DNA from 2 places in the Peribacillus sp. S4 genome. Region 1 is predicted to be linked to the other one. Evidence: riboswitches for the same ligand, from Rfam matches in the RefSeq annotation. Region 1 holds a riboswitch; the other holds the start of a gene.
The links. A riboswitch is a leader RNA that binds a small molecule or an ion and turns the genes downstream of it on or off. The one in region 1 is predicted to bind preQ1.
Positions count from the first base shown of each region.

Region 2: another riboswitch for preQ1. It lies ahead of ACJ9PY_RS02450 (QueT transporter family protein); the one in region 1 lies ahead of queC (7-cyano-7-deazaguanine synthase QueC).

Region 1 is NZ_CP175708.1:4,212,698-4,217,124, reverse strand. It holds gene ACJ9PY_RS20015 (hypothetical protein) at 774-989, opposite strand; PreQ1 riboswitch class I at 1,621-1,663, shown strand; gene queC (7-cyano-7-deazaguanine synthase QueC) at 1,719-2,384, shown strand; gene queD (6-carboxytetrahydropterin synthase QueD) at 2,384-2,854, shown strand; gene queE (7-carboxy-7-deazaguanine synthase QueE) at 2,847-3,575, shown strand; gene ACJ9PY_RS19995 (DUF4260 domain-containing protein) at 3,620-3,967, opposite strand; gene ACJ9PY_RS19990 (TetR/AcrR family transcriptional regulator) at 4,019-4,427, opposite strand, start outside.
Region 2 is NZ_CP175708.1:506,201-510,627, reverse strand. It holds gene adhP (alcohol dehydrogenase AdhP) at 1-241, opposite strand, end outside; gene ACJ9PY_RS02465 (DUF3892 domain-containing protein) at 518-817, shown strand; gene ACJ9PY_RS02460 (hypothetical protein) at 901-1,713, opposite strand; gene ACJ9PY_RS02455 (YbaK/EbsC family protein) at 1,819-2,340, opposite strand; PreQ1 riboswitch class I at 2,513-2,557, shown strand; gene ACJ9PY_RS02450 (QueT transporter family protein) at 2,564-3,049, shown strand; gene ACJ9PY_RS02445 (TVP38/TMEM64 family protein) at 3,173-3,829, shown strand; gene ACJ9PY_RS02440 (PAS domain-containing sensor histidine kinase) at 3,946-4,427, shown strand, end outside.

The sequences.
Region 1 (4,427 bases):
CTCTCTTTTTTTCAAATATTTGAATTACTGAATACACACTACATGATTTTAAACTTAATAGGCAAGAGCCAATTATTCTATCGTAATATAGTTATCAATAGCTTTTTCAAATATATGTATATTAGTGTGTAATAGTATCTAATGGGATGAATTATTTTATGAGTACAAAGATATGGCTGGAAATCGAGGGAATCGAGGTTTCATTTACACTAAATTATGGAAAGTTTAATAAAGCCCCATTTCAGTCAGAATAAACATGGTTTTATGAGCATTTGAACCTAATTCATAATGGCTATATTTGAATAATATTTTTTTAAAAAAGTGAGGTTTATTACAGTTTGTTAATTGTTTATACCCATTGTTTGACATAAAGGTTACAATTTTTATGGATTTGTCATTCAATGTGAAATATTGCATCTAACGACTCAATTAGTTGAACTCTTTTGAATATGGACAAAGATGAGTAAAAGAACACATCTCTTTTTTTTAGTATTTTCCTCGGGAATACCCATGGGTCTATAATTGACCTTTTACCTAAAAAATGAAATGAACTAAAGTTAACCCATTTCTTTTAAAAAATACCTAGTTTCTTCTATAGATATAGTGTTAATATATGAATGAAAAATAAAAAAAGCCCAGAAGCATATCTGGGCTTTCGGCTTATATATTGTAAATGAATGGAATGGTTACGGATCTCCGTTAATCATGGATGGATTTACCTTTTGTGGGTCTTGAGTTACAGCATGGGTAGCTGATAATGGAAGGAATCCAGGTTAACTTGATTTCTTTCTTTCAGAAATCTCAAGGGTGGAGTCCTTTTTACCGCCATCAATCACATAAAATCTAGGAGCTAATCTCCTTTTTTTACGTTGATTGTCAGGATTCATCTTCATATAATTTTCGTATTCTTTGCGAAAGAATTCTTTGGTTTCCCGTTGCAATGCTTTTCTTTCGTTAAAATCTGCGATGAATTTGAAAAAACGTTTCATATGAATTCCTCCTTATGGGGTTAAAAGGTCTTAGTTTAATAGTAACATATCGTTGGTGAAGTTTAACCTTTTTTTGCAATTTTGGAGTGGAAATTATGTTTTTGTGTGAATAAAGTTGTGAATGGTTTGATTCGAGAAAAAGCATGTAATGGATCCTTGCTGAGTAAGTGACCGTGCATGGTATTGAAAGGGAATGTCGGGATTTGCAGAAAGCGGGTATTGGAAGCAATGATTATTTGAGTTAAAATATTCCTTATATTCATTATACACTAAATATTCTGAAAACAAAGGAAAATATTCACTTCCAGCCGCTTTTGATAGATTTGCTTTTTTAATGGTTCATTATTGTGTATAGTTATATATTCCCCGAATTTATGAAAATGAAACTTCCCTTATGTGGGAGGGAAAAAAGCAATTTCCCGCATACGGGCTTTAATGCTTTTCAAATTATTGGACCCCTTTATCGATATTTTATTCACTCTTTTTTATCGGATTTTTAATGTGATTTTTAAGTAATGAAAAGTTAACCAAATTTGCCATCAGGTCTAATGTTCACTTTATATAAACATCTTGATTTCTTATCATTTTCAAGTTACTATTGACTTGGAAAAATATAATATTCCGCATTAAGGCGGAAGAGGTTCTAGCTACCCTCTCAAAAAAACTAAGGAGAAACAGTGCTCTATTCTTAGGGTGCTGTTTTTTTCCGTAAAAAGGAGTTTTATAGAAATGAAGAAGAAAGAAAAGGCAGTGGTTGTGTTTAGCGGAGGGCAGGACAGTACGACGTGCCTGTTTTGGGCATTGGAGAGATTTGAAGAAGTGGAAGCGGTGACGTTCGATTATAATCAGCGGCATAGCTTGGAAATCGAATGCGCTCAAAACATTGCCAAGGAATTGGGCGTGAACCATCATATCCTTGACATGTCGCTGCTGAACCAATTGGCACCGAATGCATTGACGAGAAGTGATATCGCAGTGGCGGACGGAGAAGAAGGGGAGCTGCCGTCGACGTTCGTGCCAGGGAGGAATTTGCTGTTCCTTTCGTTTGCCGGAGTGCTGGCGAGTCAGATTGGCGCTAAACATATTGTCACAGGAGTCTGTGAAACGGATTTCAGCGGATATCCTGACTGCCGCGATGTATTCATTAAATCGTTGAATGTGACCTTGAACTTATCGATGGACCAGTCATTCGTGATTGATACGCCGCTAATGTGGCTTAATAAAGAGGAAACATGGGAGCTTGCTGACCAGCTTGGCGCGTTCGACTTTGTCCGCGAAAAGACCCTGACTTGCTATAACGGAATCATCTCCAATGGCTGTGGAGATTGTCCGGCATGCAATCTGCGGAAAAAAGGACTGGATGACTATGTAAGCAGACGGAAGGTGCTTTCATGATGTACGGTTTTAAGATAGTGGATAAACTCCAAAAAATAGATGAAGATATTCAGCGCAGCCAATTGAAGTATACAAACAAGAGGGTTCTCGTAAGTAAGGAATTCACCTTTGACGCGGCGCACCACCTGCATGACTATGAAGGGAAATGCAAGAACCTTCATGGCCACACGTATAAAGTCATTTTCGGATTGAGCGGGTATACGGATTCACGCGGGTTGATGATAGATTTTGGTGACATCAAGGATATCTGGAAAAATGAAATCGAAATCCACCTGGATCATCGTTATTTGAATGAAACCCTGCCGCTCATGAATACAACAGCTGAAAATATGGTTGTCTGGATTTATGAAAAAATGGCCGAAGCCCTTTCATTAAAAGAATATGAGGGTGCTAGAGTCGAATTTGTTCGACTGTACGAAACGCCGACAAGCTATGCCGAAGCCAGACGGGAGTGGATGGAAAGTGAGTAAACTCCCGGTAATGGAAATCTTCGGGCCGACCATCCAAGGAGAGGGAATGGTCATTGGTCAAAAAACCATGTTCGTTCGGACGGCCGGCTGCGATTATTCATGTTCCTGGTGTGATTCCGCTTTTACTTGGGATGGCACAGGTAAGGAAGATACCGTTCAGATGACTGCCGATGAAATATGGGATGAGCTGAAGCGAATTGGGGGTTCCGGTTTTTCCTTCGTGACGATATCTGGGGGAAACCCGGCCCTGCTGAAAAACCTAAACGGCTTGATAGCGATCTTACATGAAAATAAAATGAAAATAGGGGTCGAAACACAAGGGAGCCGATGGCAGGATTGGTTTCTCGATATTGATGAACTGACTATCTCACCTAAGCCGCCGAGCTCTGGAATGGACACGGACTTTACCGTGCTTGACCAAATCATCTCGAATCTTGCCAATCGAAACCCAGAAAACCATGTTTCATTGAAGATCGTCGTCTTTAACGAGGAAGATTATCAATATGCCAAACATGTACATGGGCGTTACCCGGATATTCCTTTTTATCTGCAGGTCGGCAATGACGACAGCAGGACGGCGGATGATCGTCAATTGATCAGCGGCCTATTGAAGAAGTACGAAGAGTTAATTGATAAAGTGATAGCGGATGATGAATTGAATGATGTGAAAGTCCTGCCCCAGCTGCATACCTATATATGGGGTAACAAGCGGGGTGTGTAAAGTAAAGGCAGTGTGATGTTTAATCACACTGCCTTTTAAGCTTATTACAACCTTTGCATGTGTGTAGCTTTGAAGGATGATGTGTATTTAAGGCCATATCCGAATAAGCGATCCATTCCAATATGTGCGGTCCAAATTAAACCAATCATCACCCATGCATCCGACTTTAGGAATATGGCTAACAAAATCATGAGGATGGACAAGATATAAGTATGGAATGCGTTATAAACCTTTGCTCCAATCCGGTCATTGATCAAATAGGCCAGCATGGAAACATCAGGGGACAAAATCAACAAAAGGAAAATCCACCAGCTGAATTCATATAACGAATAGAAGTAAATCACCGCTAAAAGGACCATAAGTCCTTCAATATGAAGGAATTTCTTCACCATTTCATAACCTCCAAAGTTTAATTGACCATTGGTCAATAATGTTCGAAAAAATTATATGATGTTCTTGGTGATATTTTTTACATGAAAATAGGCTAAACCTTTTACATCTTGATAAGATAGTTCAGAATTAATGTAAAAAGTTATGAATCCGTGAAGAGAAAGAAAAATCGACCAAATGGACGCAGGATTCAGTTTGTTGTCCGTTAGATCCGTCAAGGACTCGATTAGCTTTTCGTATGTTTTATTAGAATCGAATTGGAGTAACTGCTGAATTTCTTTTTCCTTCGATAAAAACATGATGGAATAATGATTCTGTTGGGTTAAACCGAACTCCAAGAAGCACAATAAAATCTTTTCCATTTTTACGGAAGGGTCATTTTCTGACAGGATGATATCATCGATTGAAGAATTTAAAACGGAAAAATCCGTTTTCACCAAACTATAAAATATTTCCGCCTTG
Region 2 (4,427 bases), 1.9 Mb from region 1:
CACCCACTTTCAAGGAAGTTACGCCTTCCGCCACCTTTTCTATAATGCCCACACCCTCATGTCCCGGGATAAGCGGAAGCTTGGGTTTTACCGGCCAATCACCATGTGCAGCATGTAAATCGGTATGACACACGCCACAGGCTTTAATTTTCACTAATATCTCACCATATTCCAATTCCGGAATCGGTACTTCCTTAATCTCAAGTTTTTGGTTAAATTCATTGACGACCGCCGCTTTCATTGTCTTGACCTGTTGTTTTGCATTTACAGTGCTTTCCCCTTGTTTTACATTCATGATTACTATTCCTCCCTTAATCTAGTGAATATTATTTCTTGCTACTACTTATACAAGATGCAAGTGCCATGCCACTGCAAAAAGGCCAAGACGACAGCATTCACAAAAAAAAGTGCCGAAAGATCGGCCCATTTGGACGAATTAACGGCTCAAGTTGGACGAAATCCGGTTTGTATATTGCAGGAAAAATGGTTCACCCTATAAATAGGAGGTGCCTAAAACATGGACAAATTTGAAGAAGCCTATGAGTCATATAAACAGCAGGGAACACCGCAAGCAAACCAAAGTGATTCAGCAGCAGGAAAAGAAGAAATCATCGCCGTAAGGAAAAATGAAGAGGACAATATTATCGCCATCAAAACGAACTCCGGCCGCGAACACGACTACCCCTCAGCCCTTGCGGAAGCCAAAGCTGGCAACCTGGCCAACGTTGACGTCTTTCATAAATATGGACGTGACATATTACGGAGTGAGCCCGATGGGATAAAAGAAAATAACCTGGATCAACTGCCGGAGTTTTGAATTTTTCGGGGAGACTGCCTGATACGGGCAGTTTTTTTCTATCTGGATGCGCAAAAAAAAGAACCAGCATGATTAGCCGGATCTTATTTTTCATAAGGATAGGATTCAGAGATTTCGAGCAGTCGGCCGCAGGACTCGACAACCTCGATGATTTCCATCCATGACATGTCCAGACCCAGTTCATTAGCATGGGAAATCTTATCCCGTAATTTTCGGATGGCATTCGCATCCTTCTTCCCTTTACTTTTCGAAGGGATTTGGAAGAAGTGCCTCAATTCTTTATCTTTATGTATAATATCGAATTTATCACTGATTTGCAGGCACTCTATTATATTGATATCCTCATTTTTATCGATTCTCCTTTTATATAATTCGGTTGCCTTTTCTAAACGGTCTTCGCTGATCATTGGATACCAGCTGCCATCGCCGAATCTATCAAGGATGATATCGCTCATCCTCATTTCCAATAAGGTAATATATCCAAATATCAGCATCCTGATCGGAGGCTTTTGGAGGTCGGCATGGGTAATCAACATTTTAATTGAATTATTCTCTAATACGAACACCCTTGTCTTATTCTTAAAAATATGGAGAAGCTGGATCAAAGGGGTTGAATTCGAAACCATTTCCCTTGGTGAGAAGTTTCTCATATATTCAGAAATACTTCCCTCACCTAGTTCTTGCCTTTCTATATATCCGATGATTTCCCCTTGATCTTGGACTGCCAATATATCAAAATTCTTTTTTTTCATTGCTTTCTGGATATCCAGCGCCAGATCGTTTTTATGGCAAAACTCAAGTTCCTGGGCAATGCTCTTAACCGTTATATTTTCTTCATAAAGAGTTTTAAGACTCAGATAGCTGCTATTGCTTTTTCTTTCGCTTCCATTTAACATCTTTCAACCTCCGATCAGGAACACTTTCTGCCCGTTTTCCGCTTTAATAATAGAAATGAATGCGGCCCCAAATAAAGTTCACTTTAGTGGACTCCATCCCATTCATCAAATGCCATCAACTGCATTTCCTGCTGCCGTTTCCACATTCCCCTTTTCTTCCCACCCCTTACAAACATCCACCCAATCCTTGGCACCTGAATATTCAAATAATTCAGCGAGTGTAAGTTCTATTGCAGAGTTGGAACTGCCGCAAGCCGGAAACAATGACTCGAAGCGCTTCATCGATACATCAAGAAAAACAGCTAAATCGTTTGCCAGGCCAAACGGGCAAACGCCTCCGATTGCATGGCCGGTCTGTGCAAGCACTTCATCAGGTGAAAGCATTCGTGCCTTGAAACCGAACGTCTGACGAAATTTCTTATTATCCACTTTCGCGTCCCCTGCGGCAACGACCAAAATCGCGTGTTCACCTTCCCCTTTAAAGGAAAGGGTCTTGGCAATCCGCGCTGGGATAACACCGATGGTTTCCGCTGCCTCAATCACCGTGGCACTAGATGTTTCGAACTCCTTTACGTCGCCTTCCCGATTCCATTGTTTAAAATGGCTTTTGACACTTTCGATCGACATATTAATATTCACTCCTTTTTATGTACATATTGAAATAATATCATCCTTCATTGCAATAATTCAAAATCCAATTGTGCTGCTTCATCTGATTGGAAACCTATAAATTAAAACCATTCTTTACAAATTGACGAAACAAGCTTACATGGGCTACTATTAAACATCGGGTAAACGCCTGCACGTGGTTCGTAACCATCCCACGATAAAAAACTAGGGAGAGAGTAAAATGAATGTTCGTACACTCGTGATAAACGGGTTATTGGCTGCCTTGTATGTGGCGGTCTCATTGGTGTTTAAACCAATAGCTTTTGAGATGTTCCAATTCCGTGTACCGGAAATGTTGAATCATCTGATTGTATTCAATAAAAAGTATATCTACGGTATCGTTGGAGGAGTCTTCATATCGAATCTGCTCTTTTCGCCGATGGTGCCATATGATTTGATTTTTGGGGTGGGCCAATCCCTGCTCGCCTTATTGCTTGTCATTTATGTGTCTCGTTTCATAAAAGGCATTAAAGGACGTATGGTCGCTACGATTATCTTTTTCACGTTCACAATGTTTTTAATTGCAATTGAACTGAACCTTGCCTTTGGCTTGCCATTCTGGCTAAGCTGGATGACTACAGCTGTCGGTGAGTTCGTTGTCCTTTTGATTGGAGCGCCAATCATTTATGGAATGAACAAAAGAATTCAGTTTGAAAAGTGGCTTTAAAAGGAATCTCCGGGCCGTTAAGCCACTATAATGGAAAAGAGCTGTCTGCATGATGCGGCAGCTCTTTTTTTTCACCATTGAACTCGAAAATGATAAACTATTAGTAAGAATGGTGGTGGCCCTTTGAAAAAAGTCCTGACCATAATCGGTCTACTTGTAATCGCAAATTTTATATACTCTAATGCAGAACTGTTCACTTTGGTTTGGAAAAGTGATTTGGATTCTGTTATTGGCATATTGAAGGAAAATCTTTTGCTTACATTTATTGTGACATTCGTATTGATGTTTGTACAAAATTCTTTTACAATCATCCCCTTAATTTTGCTCCTAACCATCAATGTCACGATATTCGGATTCATATATGGCTATCTATGGAGTTGGTTTACAAGTGTTGTTGCCTCAGGATTCATTTTTTATGCAGCAAGAAACTGGTTTCAGGAGCTTCTTTTAAAGAAGATTGGTGAAAAGTGGCAAGAATCTGTAGTGGAGCATGGCTTCATGTACGTGTTTACAGGCAGGATTTTCCCGCTTATCCCCACAAGCTTAATTAACTTGGCAGCCGGAGTCAGCACCGTCACTTTCAAAGACTTTTTATTGGCGACGGCACTTGGCAACCTTATATACTTTTTCTTCCTATCACTGATTCCCTATGGACTGCTATCTGTTGAAATGAACCAATATACGCTAGCTGCTCTTGCACTCCTCTTCTTACTATTCTTCATGATCTATAAGCGTGCAAAAAAGAAGAAGAAACTAACCCTCTTCAGAAAAAACAGGTGACCACATTGGCCCCTGTTTTTTTATTTAGAGATTCTGCATATATTTTTTTCCGATAGTTTGTTAAAATGTGTATGTATTTTTACCTTTGAAATGTCTTAAAAACAGGGAGAATCTCCATGTCCAAACGCTCCATCTTAGCAATATATATCCTATCCGGGATTCTTACATTAGTCGTATTCGACTATTTTTTAACTACAAATATCCATAATAAAGAGGTCTTCATTCAACTCCAAAGGGCGGAAGGCATTGTTTTCCTTTTATCAATAGGCTTAATTCTATATCTTTATTTAGCTAAAAAGGAAGAATTCAAACGATTAAAAGAGGCGGAACAACGTCGGCGCACACTCATCAATTCAATGGTGGATTTCGTTAATTTCAAGGATGGGGATGGCCGATGGCTTGAATCCAATACCTTCGGGCTGCAATTATTTCAATTGGAGCATGTAGATTATAAGGGAAAAAGAGACAGTGAGCTCGCAGAATACACCGAATTTTATAAAGAATCGTTGATCTACTGTGAAATTTCCGATGAAGAAACGTGGGTAAAGGGGGAAATTACTAGGTGCGAGGAAATCATCCCTCTTCCCGATGGCAATCA